Regions from separate parts of the Streptomyces sp. NPDC102279 genome, predicted to be linked through region 3. Evidence: riboswitches for the same ligand, from Rfam matches in the RefSeq annotation. Region 3 holds a riboswitch; each other region holds the start of a gene.

Region 1 (4,864 bases), on a different contig from region 3:
CGCGACGTTCTTCGTCCGCGTGGTGATGTCGCCCTTCGCGCATCCCCTGTTCACCGTGCTGACGGGCATCGGCTTCGGCGTCGCGGCCCTGTCCGCCGAGCGCCAGCACGTGCGCCGCGTGCTGGTCCCGTTCGCCGGACTGCTGCTCGCGATGGGCATGCACTCGGTGTGGAACAGCTCGTCGGACTTCGGGGAGTACGGCTTCTTCGCGGTCTACGCGGCCTTCATGGTGCCGGCGTTCGGGCTGCTGACCTGGCTGGTCGTCTGGACCCGGCAGCGCGAGCTGCGCATCGTGCGCACGGAACTGCCCGCGTACACCACCGCGGGCTGGCTGGGCGCTGCCGAGCCCTACGTCCTCGGCTCGATGCGGGCCCGACGGCTCGCCCGCGAGTACGCCGGCCATCACTGGGGGAAGGCCGCGGCCCGCTCGGTCGCCGAGTACGAGGCCTACGCCACCTCGCTGGCGTTCCTGCGCCACCGGGGGCGCCGGGGCCGCGCGGGCGCCGACTTCGTCGTACGGGAACGCGAGCTGCTGCACGAGCTGTGGCGCCGCAGGGAGATCGCCCGCCCCTCCCTCGCCTACGCGGCCCGCGCCACCTCCCCGATACCCGCGCCGCCCCCCTGGCCGGCGCACGGCTACGGGTACGCCGCCCCACCGGTCCAGCCGTACGCGCCGCCGGTGCCGTATCCGGCGTACAACCCCTACCGTTCGTAGCCCCCGCCCCCCGCGGGACGGCACCTCGCCGGTACGGGGGCCGGGGTTCGGTTCACGCGCGGGTCACGCCGACGCCTGGGTCAGGCGTGACAGTTCCGCCTCCGTCAGCGACAGGTCCGCGACACCCAGCAGGGCCGGGAGCTGCTCCACCGTCCGGGCGGAGGCGATCGGCGCGGCGACGGTCGGCTGGGCGGCGAGCCAGGCGAGGGCGACGGTCGGAACGGCCGCGTTGTGGGCCTCGGCGATCTCGTCGAGCGCGGTGAGGACCCGCTGTCCGCGTTCCGTCTCCAGGTGCTTGGACGCACCCGCGGCACGGGGCGAGTCGACGGTCGTGCCCGGACGGTACTTGCCGGTGAGGAAGCCGGCGGCGAGCGCGGAGTAGGGGACGGCGGCCAGTCCGGCGCGGGAGGCGACATCCCGCAGGGCGCCCTCGTAGGTGTCGCGCGAGACCAGGTTGTACTGCGGCTGGAGCGCGACGTAGCGGGCGAGGCCCTCGCGGTCGGAGAACTCCAGGGACTCCTGGAGCCGCTCCGGGGAGATGTTGGACGCGGCGATGTGCCGCACCTTGCCGGCCGTCACCAGCTCGTCGAGGGCGCCGATGATCTCGTCGACCGGCACCTCGGTCTTGTCGAAGTGGGTGTAGTAGAGGTCGATGTGGTCCGTGCCCAGGCGGCGCAGCGACGCGTCGGCGGCGGCCTTGATGTTGGCGCCGGAGAGCCCCGGGAAGGCCGGGTGCTGGCTGACCTTGGTGGCGACGACGAAGTCCGCACGGTTGCCGCGGGCCTTCAGCCACGTGCCGATGATCGACTCGGACTCGCCGCCCTCGTTGCCGTCGACCCACGACGAGTACGAGTCGGCCGTGTCGAGGAAGTTGCCGCCGGCGGCCGCGTAGGCGTCGAGGACGGCGAAGGACCGGGTCTCGTCCGCCGTCCAGCCGAAGACGTTGCCGCCCAGCGAGAGCGGGAAGACCTCGAGGTCGGAGGAGCCGAGCTTGCGAAGAGAAGTCATGGGGTGATTCAACGCCCGCACAGGATGCCTGTATTCCACATGCATCCCGCGCGCCCCGGTCCTCCCGCCGAAACGGCCGGTCGCAGGAGTCCCCCGCGAGCCGGCCGCCGGTCAGCAGTCCGTACGGATCAGGGGTTGAGGCCCTTGCCCTGGAGCCACGCCATCGGGTCGATGCCGGTGGCGGCACCGCCGGGGTGGACCTCCAGGTGGAGGTGCGGCCCGGTGACGTTGCCCGTCGCGCCCACGCGGCCGATGACGTCGCCGGTGGCGACCTTCTGGCCGACGCTGACGCTGATCGACGACTGGTGGCAGAACCACAGCTCGGTGCCGTCGTCGAGGGTGAGGATCGTGCGGTAGCCGTACGATCCGGCCCAGCCCGCCTCGGTGACGGTGGCGCTGTGGATGGCCTTGATCAGCGTGCCGGTGGGCGCCGCGAAGTCGAGACCCGTGTGGTAGCCGGACGACCACAGGGCACCGGCCTCACCGAAGCGCGAGGTCAGGGTGTACGAGGAGGTCGGCAGCGAGTAGCTCTTGGCGAGCTTGGCGAGACGCTCGGCCTCGGCCTTCGCCTTGGCCTCCTCCTCCGCCTTCTTCTTCGCGGCGTCCGCCTTGGCCTTCGCGTCGTCCTGCTGCTTGGTGGCGAGCGCGGTGGCCTGCTTCGCGGCGGCTGTCTCGGCGGCCTCCTGGGTGGCGCTGTCGGCCTGGTTCTGCTGCGACTCGGCCTGCTGCATGATGCGGGCCCGCAGGGCCTCACCGGCGTCCGTGGTGCCCTGGGCGGTGTCGGCGGTGGTCAGTCCCGCGCCGGTGAGCGGAGTCGTGGAGCCCTTGGGGGCCTCGGCGCCGTCGCTGATCAGGGCCTTGGCCGAGTGGGTGACCGAGGACAGGTCGGGCAGCGAGATCGAGACCGGCGCCTTGCCGGGCGCCGCGGTGGCCATGCCACCGGCGCCGACTGCGGCGATGACGCCTACACCGAGGACCGTGGAGCTGCGGGCGAGTCCTCCGCCGCGCTGCTTTCCCACGCGGTGCCGGCCACGAACGGGACGGACGGAATCCTCGGTGGGGTTCCACTCCTCCCAGGGTCCCTCGTCCTTGCCGTAGGCGAAGCCGAAGGACTGTGTGTCATTCGGCGCGAACGAGGTTGGCTGAGCAGGCCGGTTGGACGCCACGTGGGCGCACTCCTTTCCTTCCTTCTCGCCTACCGGGTTAGCTGACGGGTTCGGAGCAGGAAGGTCTCCTACGCGCGTATACCCACCGTGCTGCCACGGCGGAATACGCTCGATTCACCCCAAGTTGGTGGTTCCCCGGTTCCCTTGCGGGATTCGGCGCATGCGCACGGAGCCATCTCTTGTGACGGCTGGGACGACCGCGCTGCGTTATCGAACGTTAATAGACCTGGCCACCTGATTCCAAGCTGTTCAGACTGATCATTAACGCTTTTTGGCCAGGACTTTGGGGTCATGGGCGATGAAAAACGGGCGAGTTGGCCTCATCCCGTCGACACGGATTCATTTGACGGTACGTCAGTCGTTATGCGGAGGGACACGCTTCGGTCACCCCTCGTGACAACGATCAAGAAAGGCCTCCGCGGACGGTCAGCCGCGCCGGACGGCGAGCAGCGCCATGTCGTCGCTGAGGGCGCCGCCCGTGTGCCGCCGGACCTCGTCGGCGAGGGTGTTCAGCAGCGCGTCGGGCCCTGGGAAGACCCGCCCGGCCAGCCGCGCGGCCGGATCGTAGAACTCCCCGCGCACGTCCCGGGCCTCGGACAGCCCGTCGGTGTGGAGCAGCAGGATCGCGCCGTGCGGAAAACGGGCCGGCACCGCCCGGTCGGGTGTGCCGCCCAGGTCGCTCATCCCCAGGGGCAGCGCGGCGGGCCCGCCGGTGAGCGGGAGGAGGGTGCCGTCGGGATGCAGCATCAGGGGCGGCGGATGCCCCCGGTTGACGACGCGGACGATCTCCTCGTCGTGCGGGATCTCCGCGAGGACGGCAGTGGTGAACCCCTCGACGGCGTCGAGGTTGTCGCGCCGGGTGCCCTCGCGCTTCAGTGCCCGCTCCAGCCGCTGCGCGACCGCCTCCAGGGTCGCCTCCTGCTCCGCCGCCTCCCGGAACGCGCCGATGACCACGGCGACGGCGGCGACCGCCGTCATCCCCTTGCCGCGTACGTCCCCGACGACCAGCCGCACGCCGTACGGGGTGTCCTGCACCGCGTACAGGTCCCCGCCGATGAACGCGTCCGCCTGGGCCGCCTCGTAGCGCGCGGCGACGTCGAGGCCGTCGATCCGCGCCTGGGGTTCGGGCAGCACGGCCCGCTGCGCGAACTCGGCGATCTCCCAGACGGAGTCGAGCCGCTCGTCGCTGCGCCGGACGAGGATGTTGATGAGGATGCCCAGGACGGCCGCCGTGGCGACGGTGACGACCTCGGTGACCGCGTCGATCCGCAGGACGATGCCGAGGCGCAGGTGCACGAGGATCAGCGCGCCGACGGCGGCGGCGCCGGTGAGGACGGTGCCGCGCAGCGAGTAGAGGGGCGCGGCGATCAGGGTGGCGGCCGTGAAGAGGGGGGCTGCGGTGAACTCGCCCGGCGTGAAGTAGTCGTAGAAGGTCCCGCCGATGACCAGCAGCACGGGCAGGGCTCGCACGAGGGCGCGCACGGAGGAGATACGGCCCGTACGCCATCGCGCCGGACCGGTTCCGGCATCGCCCGCGGGTCCGGACGCACCCGAAGCACCGGAGACCCCCGTCGCCCGCGGATCACCGAGGGGCGGGCGGTCGGCCCGGTCGTCGAGTTCTCCGGTCCGCTCCTCACCTCCTGGCTGACCCACACGTCCAGCAGACCCGGAGCAGGGGCGGCGGGCGACCGGTGTGGCCCGACCGAGGGATTCCGCCGCTCTTCGGGGTGAGCCCGGGAACGGCACGGCGCGGCACAGCGGCACAGCGGCAGAGGCAAAGGAGACCGCGAAAGGGAGCCCGTACCAACACCAAGGGCCGGAACTCGTGAATCCGAGTTCCGGCCCTTGGCCTTCAGTAGCGGGGACAGGATTTGAACCTGCGACCTCTGGGTTATGAGCCCAGCGAGCTACCGAGCTGCTCCACCCCGCGTCGTTAAAACCAGTGTACGCCATCCGCGGGACCCTCAGAACACGC
Region 2 (4,864 bases), on a different contig from region 3:
CCCGTCCGCCCGCCACGTCCTGCCCGAGTTCACCGAACGCACCGGCGCGGGACATCAGAGGCGGGATCCCTACGCGAAGCTGTTCGACGAGCGGATCGTGTTCCTCGGGACATCCATCGACGACACGTCGGCGAACGACGTGATGGCGCAGTTCACGCACCTCGAACACCGCGACCCCGACCGGGACATCTCGCTGTACATCAACTCGCCCGGCGGCTCGTTCGGCGCCATGACCGCCGTCTACGACACCATGCGCTTCGTCACCTGCGACGTGCGGACGGTCTGCCTGGGCCAGGCGGCGTCGGCCGCGGCCGTCCTGCTGGCGGCCGGCACCCCCGGCAAGCGGCTCGCACTCCCCGGGGCGCGGGTCCTCGTCCACCAGCCGTCGGTTGCGGACCCGGTCCACGGACGGGCGAGCGATCTGATCGTCCACGCCGAGGAGTTGACACGCACCCGCACGGCCCTGGAGGAGATGCTCGTACGGCACACCGGGCAGAGCCCCGAGCGGGTGACCGCGGACATCGGGCGGGATCTGCTCCTCGACGCGCCCGCGGCTCTGGAGTACGGGTTCGTCGACCGGATCGTGCCGAGCCGCGGGGCCTCGGCCGGCGCACCCGGCGCGAGGTGAGCGGCCGATGATCCCCGACCTCCCTCCGCTGCCCGCGCTGACCCGCGCGGAGGCCGAGCTGATCGACCGCTATCTGGACGTGGTCGACCTGGTGGGCCGGATCAACCCGGCCCACCCCGGCGACACCTACCGGGGGCTGCGCGCCGCCCAGGCACTGGTCGCCAAGGCGACGGCCCTGCGGGACGCGCTCGCGCTCATGCACCAGCGGGGCGAGAGCGAGGTGCACGCGCCGACCCTGGCTCAGGCGCTGCGCGTGCTGGACGGTGAGCGGCGGACCGCCCGGGTCACGATCCCGCCCGCGTCCGGCAGTTGAGGCACCCGCAGCCGGGTCCGGCGCGCACCGCGTCGCCGGACCGTCCGCGCCGCGACTCAAACGCACCAGATGGTGTACCCCCTGATGGCGTAGGAATCAGTCCTTTCTTGGACCCCTCCGACTTGCGCAACACGGAGGACAGAAAGGCGGAATGAGGGGTTCCGGTGCAGGTGCGGGGGTCGCCCGTGTCCCCAACACCCCTTCGAACAGAGGGGTGTCCACCCGAACGGGTGAGTGGTGAGTAAGCCCACAAAACACCGGTTCCGCTCGGATTTTCCGCCGTTCATGGGTGAAGATCCCTTCCGACGACAAGCCCCCGCCACAGCGGCGGGGCGGTCCGGGCGGACGCCGAGTCCTGCCGCCGCCCGGATGCCCGGTCGACAGAAGTGGATCGGCAGGAGTGGAGGACCCAGCACGACGGTCCGCCGGAGCAGCATTCCCGGCGGTCCTTGGGGTGAAGCCGCAGCAGCGGCCGGGCAACTTCGCCAGCCCGAATCCGACAGGTCATCCTTCACAGGCGGCTGACGAAGGGTTGCGCATGACTGCGCTCAATCGTGTCCCGTCGCTGTGGACCAGGGCCGGTACGGCCTCGGCCCTCACCATCGCCGCCGTCGGCGGCAGCCTCGTGGTCCCTGGTGTCGCACCCGACGCCCAGGCGGCCACGACCGCGACGAAGGCACTCCAGGTCGCGGCCTCGAAGCACGGCGCCCCGTACAAGTACGGCGCCACGGGACCGCACCGCTTCGACTGCTCCGGGCTCACGCTCTACTCGTTCAAGAAGGCGGGCAAGAAGCTGCCTCGAACGGCCGCGGCGCAGTACAACAAGACACACCACGTCTCCGCCTCGCATCGCAAGGCCGGGGACCTCGTGTTCTTCCACTCGGGCCGGAGCGTGTACCACGTCGGCATCTACGCCGGGAAGGGAAAGATCTGGCACTCCCCGAAGACCGGGGAAGTGGTGAAGCTCCAGAAGATCTGGACACGGAGCGTCTGGTACGGGCGGGTCAGCTGACCTGCCCCTGGGCGGCGGCGGGGGCCGCCGCCCAGGGAACACCTCCGTCCGGCAGCCTCGTCGGCGTGCCCCCTGGCCGACCGTGCGCCGGACGGCCGGTGACCGTCCCCTCCGCCCTCCGGCGGCGCCCTCTCAGCCCCTCAGCGGCTCCAGGAGCAGCACGAGGCCGAGCACGGTGAGCGCACCGCCGGTGACGGCCTCCACGGCGCGTGCGGCACGCGGCCGGCGCAGCCACCGTCCCAGCCGGTCCACGAGCAGCGCGACCACCGGGAACCACACCAGGGCCAGCACGACCACGATCAGCGCCAGGAGCAGCGTCCGCGGCATCGCGGGGCTGCCCGACGGCACGAACTGCGGCAGCAGGCTGAGAAAGGTGATCGGCGCCTTCGGGTTGAGTGCGTTGGTGACGAAGCCCTGCCGCAGCGGTCGAGCGGCCGGTCCGGCCGGCGCCGCCCCACTCGCACCCGCGCCCGGCCCCGCCCCGTCGTCCGTCGAGGGCGTACCCGTCCCGTCGGCCCCGCGCGGCCGCCCCAGCGCGTGCACGGTACGCAGGCCCAGGTACAGCACGTAGGCGCCGCCGAGCAGCTGGAGCGTCCGGAACAGCGCCGGAACGGCCGTCAGGACCGCGGCGACCCCGGCGACGGCCAGCGCCGTGTGCAGGAGCAGGCCGCCCGCGATGCCGAGGGCGCACGCGACTCCGGCCCGTCGCGAGACGAGGGCGTTGCGTACGACGACGGTGAAGTCGGCCCCGGGCATGGCGACCATGCCGGCGGCGACTCCGGTGAAGGCGAAGAGCTGTGCGTCCATGGCCCCAGGTTCACCCGCGCGGGCCTTCAGCAGGTATGTCGAATATCCTGGGATTGCCTTAAGCATTCGTTTAGACCGCGGGGAGAGGTCATCCACAGACCCCTCCCCTTCGGTACGGAAGAGGCCTCTGGGTACGGGAGAGCGGCACATGTACGACCCGACGCGACTGGCCGCGCTGGTGGCGGTGGCCGAGGCGGGCTCGATCACCCGGGCCGCCGAACGGCTCGGATACACGCCGCCCGCGCTCTCCCAGCAGGTGGCGAAGCTGGAACGGGAGGCGGGGGCCACGCTGCTGGTGCGCTCGCACCGCGGGACGCGGCTCACCGGCGCCGGCGAGCTGCTGGTGGCGCGGGCCCGGCGGGTGCTCGACGAGATGGAGCTGGCCCGGCACGAACTCGCCCGGTTGGCGGGCCTGTCGGGCGGGACACTGCGGCTCGGCACCTTCCAGACGGCGGGCATCCATCTGCTGCCGCCGGTGCTCAGCGCGTTCCGCCGGGCCCATCCGGACGTGGAACTGGCGGTCGCCGACTACGAACCTCCGCACGGGATCGCGGCGGTCGCGTCCGGCGAGGTGGACCTGGCACTCACGCACACCTACGAGCCCGCACCGCGTGTCCCGCTGCCCTCGTCCGTCGCCGTCGAGCCCGTCCTGGTCGAGGAGTTGGTCCTGGTGACCGCTCCCGGGCACGTGCTCGCGGCCGGTTCGGGGCGGCTGCCCCTCGCGGACCTGGCGGGCCAGCCGCTGATCAGCATGGCGCCGGACCACCCACCGCGGCAGGCCGTGGAGGCCGCTCTCGCCCGGGCCGGTGCCACTCCCGCCGTGCTCGTCGAGACGCCGGGCTACGCCCTGGTGTGCGCGCTGGTCAGCGCCGGGCTCGGGGTCGCGGTCGTGCCGGAGATGGTGGCGTCGACCGCCGCGACTCCGGTGGGGACGCGGCTGCTCGACCCGGGAGACCTGCGCCGCACGATCTCGGTCGTCCACCGCGCCGACGGGACCACACCCGCCGCCGACGCGTTCCGCGCCCTGCTGCGCGGCGCGTTCGGTCGCGTCGGCCGCGGACACCCGTACGGCAACCGTCCGCAGGCGTAGGTCCGCACGCGTCCCGGCCACTCGTCGCACCCGGGTTTCGCTCGCCCGTCGCGCCGTGCGGGTCCGGATGCCTGTCCGCCCGACTGCCGCGCGTCCGGCCGGAGACGGGGTCCGCGCGGTGGCTCTATGCCTCGGGTGGCCCCCCGGCCGCGACCCGCTGGACCGGTACCGTCCAGGGGAGTTCGATGGAGACCGTCTTGCCGCCCTCGCGGGTGGCGCGGACGCTCAGTCTGCCGCCGCACTCGTTGGCGAGCCAGCGGATGATCACCATGCCGCGGCCGTTGTCCTGCTGGACCGCCGCGGGCAGTCGCTTCGGGAAGCGCGGATGGCTGTCGGTGACGCCGATCCGCAGGCGCTCCTCCCGGTCGAGGCACACGTCGACCGTGAAGGTGGGCGACTGCCCGAAGGTGTGCTGAACGGCGTTGGTGGCCAGTTCGGACACGATCAGGCGGACGGTCTCACCGACTTCGGCGTCGCCCGGCAGGCCCCATTCGGCCAGCACTTCCGCGACGAATTTACGGGCCACGGAAACCGAGACGGCTTCGCTCGGCAGGGTGACGGCTGCTTCCTGGTGATCTGCCATGGCGAGGTCGTCCCTTTCCCACGGGACCGGAGTCCGACACGGAGCGGATGGTTCGAGTACGGTCCCGGACTGGTGCTTGCGCCAGACTGCCATTAGCGGGCCGGTCGCGGGTGCGATCCACCGAGTAATGCATATATCTGTCGCTCGATGCGGTGAACTCTGCGTCGGCAGAGCGTATTCGGGCGGCTTGGAAGGAGTAAGGAGAACGGCCATGCAGCACGGTCCCGCGGTGCGCCGCCGCAAGCTCGGTGCCGAACTGCGCGCCCTGCGCGCGGGCACGGGTCTCACGAGCGGCCAGGCGGCCCGCCTGCTCGGCTGGCACCAGTCGAAGGTGAGCCGCATCGAGACCGGTACCAGCGGGGTGAAACCGGCCGACGTGGAGCGCCTGTTGGACGCATACGGTGTCGGTGAACCCGAACTACGCGAGCTTC
Region 3 (4,864 bases):
GTGGCGCAACGGCTACGGCACCCGCCCCGGAGGAGCCGGGTGAGACCGCGCCGACCGCCCGCCGCGAACGCCGACGCGCGTCCCCGTCTCGTGACCGCACACGGCCGGGACGACGTGGGGGAGCTGTGGTTCCCCCTGCTGCCCGCCTCCGGTCGAGCTGGACAGGGACGACCGGGGGCGGGCCCCGGGCAGATCCGCGGGTGAGCCGCGAACGCGTCCGGAACCGGCTCATCGCGGCGAACCGGACGGCACGGGAACGGCAGCTCCGCCGAGAACGCGCCGCCGCCCGTAAGACCCGGGGCATTCCCGGCGACCGTTCGCGACGTCGCGACGACCAGGCCCCACGGAAGCCGGCGCGTACACGCCCCGACGGGCGGAGGCCTCACCAAACCGCGCCCGCCTCGGCTACGGATACCCAGTGACCGGCGGCACGATCCCTCGTCGGCCTAGGGTGAGGCGTGGAAAGCGCTCTGACGGTGAAGAGGTGTCATGCGAGGCTCTGCGCGGATGTCCGCCCGTGACGGACTGCGGCCCGGGGCGGCCCGGACGCTGACGGCGCTGGTGCCGCGCCGGCTCTCAGGCGGGGACGCGGGACCGACGCGGGCCGCGGTGCTGATCCTGCACGGGGGCAGGGCGGACAGCCTCGCTCCCTCCCGGCCCTGGCACGTCTCCGGCCTGCGCATGCGGCCTTTCGTGGGCTCCGTCACCCGGGCCGTGCCGGACGAGGACGTCTTCGTCGGGCAGGTGCGCTACCGGGTACGCGGGTGGAACGGAGCCGCCGCCGATCCGGTCGCCGACGTACACCGGGCCCTCACCGAACTCACGGAGTTGGTGGGAGACGTGCCGGTGGTACTCGTCGGCCACTCGATGGGCGGCCGCGCCGCGCTGCGCGCCGCGGCCGCTCCCCAGGTCCGGGCCGTGGTCGCCCTCGCGCCCTGGTGCCCGGAGGGCGAGCCCGTGGCGCATCTGCGGGACAAGCGGGTGATCGTGCTGCACGGCGACCGGGACCGGATCACCGAGCCCGCGGCGTCCTTCGCCCTGGTGCGCCGGGCCGCGAAGGAAGGCTCCTCCGCGAGCGCCGTACGGGTGGCGAACGGTGACCACGCGATGCTGCGGCGCGCGCGGACCTGGCACGAGGCCACGGGCTCGGCGGTCGCCGGTCTGGTGTCCCGGGCCGACGGCCCGGGCGGACGGCTTCCCGCCGAGGGGCCGGACGGCGAACCCGGCGTCCTCTAGTTCCGCGTCCGACCCTGTACGCGGCGGCTCCCGCCGGACAGGCCCTAGGCGGACTCCAGCCGGTCTGCGGGATCGGGGCCGGGGGCGAAGGAACGACGCGAGCCGGCCGTCACGCGCGGGGCGGACCCGGGAAGCGGACCGCCCGTGGACGGATCCCAGCTGAGGATCCACTCGAAGTCGCGCTGCAGCCGCCGGGCCTCGCTCCGGACGAGCGTCGGTATGTCACCGCGTTCGGAGATCAGTTGGGCATAGATCGGTGCATCGTGCACGTGGGGATCCTCGACTCGCTCTCAGGGCCTTCCGCGGGCCTTCCATGCCTCGACGGTAGGGCCGCGACGCCGACGCGGTGGTCATCCGGCCGGGTCGGCCAGAACCGGTCACCGCATGACCATCGACAGCCGCCGATGTCGAACGAGCCGTCAGGGAACGCCAGTTCTGTTCGCACCTCGAACGGCCTGTTCCGGGCCGACCGGAAGCCCCGGCCCGCCGTGGAGACTTGGTGGACGGAGCTGGACGAGGACGGACTCGTGGAGGGGGCTCACCGCCGAACGCGGTTGTCCCGACGGCCGGTTCGCGTACGGGGCGTGCTCCCGTCGTCGCACAGCGGGGCGATGCGACGAAGGTCACGAAAATGTATCGGACATCTGGGACGTGGATCTTCACACGGGGGTCACAACATGGCTAAGTTGACGACCAGGCCGCCCGACTCCCTCCGGCGAAAGCTCGCCGGGCGGCGCGGCCTCCGCCGAGTCCGGCCCGCCCTCGTGGCAGCCGGAGCCGGGGACCCACCGAACCTGGGGTGAATCGGCCGACTGCCTCACGAGGCACAGGCCGTAGGGCATACCTTCCGGAACCGTCCGCCCGAACCCGACAGCTAACCCGGTAGGCGGACGACGGAAGGAGTGCCATCCCCATGGCGCCGGAACGCACCCAGCCCAGTGGCGATGAAGTCCGCCGACGGCTCGCATCCCTCTACGACCGGGCCGAGGACGACACCGGCAACTTCAACGCCACCCGCGCTCTGTCGAGCCTCTCCTCCCGCCAGGGCGACCGACGCGCCGTGGCCCGACGGCTCACGGACCAGCGCCCGGCCGCGGACGAGCGCGGAGGTGTCGATCCCGCTCAAAGCGACCTGATGCGGCAGTGGTTCGACGGGGCGCGCTCCCGGCTCGGGCCCACGGTCGCGGCCGTACTGCCCATGGACCGGCAGCCCGACCGCGGGCGCGTGGCCGGCCGGCCCGGTGGGGGTGCGGGAAGCCCCGGGGAGCTGCCTGCCCAAGGCGCCCGCGCCGTGGCCGAGTTGACGGCGGCCCCCGTACGGGAAGTGGCAGCGGGCCCGGTCGCGGAACTCACCGCGGCACCTGTCGCGGAACTCACCGCGCGCCCCGTTCTCGAACTGACCGCGGGCCCTGTGTCCGGGCCGACGACCGGGCGCGCCCTCGCGGTGCCGGACAGGGGCTCCCCGGCCACCGGACCCCTTCCGGTGGTGTCACAACCCACGCCCGCCCCGGACACGTCCTCCCCGCGGTTCCGCAAGGACCGCGCCCGGCGCAAACTGGCCGCCGCACAGGAACTGCTGACCCGGCACAACGCCCGGCAGAGCGTGGCGGTGCCGGTCGCCTACCCGTCCGTGGAGCTGCCGGCCGCGGAGACGGCCGTCCCGCCGGCCCCGTACTGGCCGGCGGAGAACGTGCCGGTGCCGGCCGCGCCGGCCACGTACCCGTCGGTGGCGAGTGCCGCGTGGCCGGCCGTGGAGGCCGGACATCCCCAGGTGGAGAGTGCCCCGCTGCCGGCCGCCGCGGTCGAGTACCGGCCGGTGCGGGAGTCGTGGTCCGCCCCGGCCGTCGACGACAGTTGGCGCCCGTCGTGGCCGGCGCCCGTCAACGAGCCTGCGCCCGGCGCTCCCTGGTCCGCCGCTCCGAACCCCGGCTACGACACCGGGAGCATCACCGCCGTGGCGGCGCCGCCGGTCACCGGGTACGACACCCGGGCCGCCGAGGCCGTCGCGTTCGCCCGCGCCCAGGTCGGCAGGCCGTGCGTGTGGGGAGCGTCCGGGCCCGGCTCGTACGACCCCTCCGGCCTGACCCAGGCCGCCTGGCGCAGCGCCGGTGTGCTGCTCCCGCGGTCGACGTCCGACCAGGCGCGGATCGGACCGGCGATCGCCCTGGCAGGTGTCCAGCCGGGCGACCTGGTCTTCTTCCACGGGGACCTGAGCCACGTGGGCATCTACGTCGGCGACGGCATGATGGTCCACGCGCCCAGCCCCGGAGGGCGGATCAGCGAGGAGTCCGTCCAGCACGCCGGGCAGGCGGCGATCCACAGCGTCGTGCGGCCGGTCTGAGGTGCGGGGGACCGGTCGGCCGCGGGCACACCGCGGCCCACCGGCCACTCCGGCTCTCTCGCCTCGTCAGAACTCGCTGTCGATTCCCGTGACGGCGGCCGGTCCCAGCGGAGCGTCGTTCTCCGAGAGGCCGCTCTCGCGCAGCGCGCCGGAGACGAGCCGAACGGCCTCCGCCTCGGCGGTCCGCCGGTCCGCCGCCTCGACCTCCAGCCGGACCGAGAACGTGTGGTTCTCGTCCACGCTGAGCAGGCTCAGCTCCTCGGTCTCGCCCAGGTCCGTGTTCTGCGGGTCCTGAGGGCGCAGCCTGCGTTCCACGTCTGCGCGGGAGGCGTCCGAGACGCCGTGGACGAACGTCCCGGGAACGGTGATGACGTAGGTGGTCACAGGAACTCCTAGCGTGCGTGCCCCGCGGGCCTGAGTGCGGTCGGCAGTGTGATCGCCCGTATACCCCGCATTGTGACGGTCACCCGCGGCTTCTTCGCGTCGGGCGCCCTCTGCGGCGTGGTCACGGGTGTGCCGTGCGGTGTTCGGGTGGCGATACGGTCGGACGCATGGCTGATGCTCGGTTGACCACCGCCTCGTTCCTCGTGCTCGGCGTCATCGACAAGCTCGGCGAGGCCAGCGCGTACGACGTCAAGGGTGAGGCGGCGCGCACGGTGGCACCCTTCTGGTCCGTTCCGCACGCCCAGGTCTACGCGCAGTGCGACCGCCTCCTGGAGGCCGGCCTGTTGTCGCAGGTGCGGCAGGAGAGCGGCCGCAACCGCCGGGTGCTCACGCTGACGGACGAGGGCAGGGCCGCGCTGCGCGACTGGTTGGACGACACCGCCTTCGTCCCGGTCGAGGCCCGGGAGCGCGGCATCCTCAAGCTCTGGTTCGGCGGCCGGCCCGATCTGCTCGGTCCCGTACAGCTCGGCGAGCACCGGCAGACCCTCGGCGACTACGAGGAGCTCGCGGAGAGCGTGGGGGAGCTGCTGACCCGCGGACAGCGCGACGCTCTGGAGTTCGGCATCCGGTACGAGCGGATGATGGTCGACTTCTGGCAATGGGTGCAGCGGCGGGAAGAGGACGCGACAGACCGTTGACCGCGGCGCCCGGGCGGCCCTACCGTCTCGATAGTCCAAAAGAGACTATCGATGGTCGGGTCACGACCACGAGCAGGGAGTCGCCGTGCGTCGTCCGACGGGCACCACCTGGCGCCGCACAGCCGTCATCGCCGTATCCGCCGTGTGCGTGGGCTACGCGCCCGTCGCGATGACCGAGCTGTGGCCGTACGCGCGCCCCGGCGCC

What was found. A riboswitch is a leader RNA that binds a small molecule or an ion and turns the genes downstream of it on or off. The one in region 3 is predicted to bind cyclic di-AMP.
Region 1: another riboswitch for cyclic di-AMP. It lies ahead of ACIRQH_RS06865 (M23 family metallopeptidase); the one in region 3 lies ahead of ACIRQH_RS02935 (NlpC/P60 family protein).
Region 2: another riboswitch for cyclic di-AMP. It lies ahead of ACIRQH_RS17860 (C40 family peptidase); the one in region 3 lies ahead of ACIRQH_RS02935 (NlpC/P60 family protein).

What each region holds. Positions count from the first base shown of each region.
Region 1 covers NZ_JBIWLU010000003.1:20,997-25,860, forward strand. Annotated here, with positions in the region: gene ACIRQH_RS06855 (PrsW family intramembrane metalloprotease) at 1-715, shown strand, start outside; gene ACIRQH_RS06860 (aldo/keto reductase) at 779-1,723, opposite strand; gene ACIRQH_RS06865 (M23 family metallopeptidase) at 1,852-2,889, opposite strand; cyclic di-AMP (ydaO/yuaA leader) riboswitch at 2,901-3,058, opposite strand; gene ACIRQH_RS06870 (PP2C family protein-serine/threonine phosphatase) at 3,316-4,542, opposite strand; tRNA gene ACIRQH_RS06875 (tRNA-Met) at 4,746-4,819, opposite strand.
Region 2 covers NZ_JBIWLU010000006.1:498,281-503,144, forward strand. Annotated here, with positions in the region: gene ACIRQH_RS17850 (ATP-dependent Clp protease proteolytic subunit) at 1-628, shown strand, start outside; gene ACIRQH_RS17855 (hypothetical protein) at 636-941, shown strand; cyclic di-AMP (ydaO/yuaA leader) riboswitch at 1,278-1,476, shown strand; gene ACIRQH_RS17860 (C40 family peptidase) at 1,480-1,953, shown strand; gene ACIRQH_RS17865 (LysE family translocator) at 2,086-2,760, opposite strand; gene ACIRQH_RS17870 (LysR family transcriptional regulator) at 2,909-3,850, shown strand; gene ACIRQH_RS17875 (ATP-binding protein) at 3,975-4,433, opposite strand; gene ACIRQH_RS17880 (helix-turn-helix domain-containing protein) at 4,645-4,864, shown strand, end outside.
Region 3 covers NZ_JBIWLU010000001.1:685,543-690,406, reverse strand. Annotated here, with positions in the region: gene ACIRQH_RS02950 (hypothetical protein) at 1-43, shown strand, start outside; gene ACIRQH_RS02945 (alpha/beta hydrolase) at 490-1,236, shown strand; gene ACIRQH_RS02940 (hypothetical protein) at 1,281-1,505, opposite strand; cyclic di-AMP (ydaO/yuaA leader) riboswitch at 1,970-2,141, shown strand; gene ACIRQH_RS02935 (NlpC/P60 family protein) at 2,150-3,577, shown strand; gene ACIRQH_RS02930 (hypothetical protein) at 3,644-3,961, opposite strand; gene ACIRQH_RS02925 (PadR family transcriptional regulator) at 4,129-4,659, shown strand; gene ACIRQH_RS02920 (DUF2306 domain-containing protein) at 4,745-4,864, shown strand, end outside.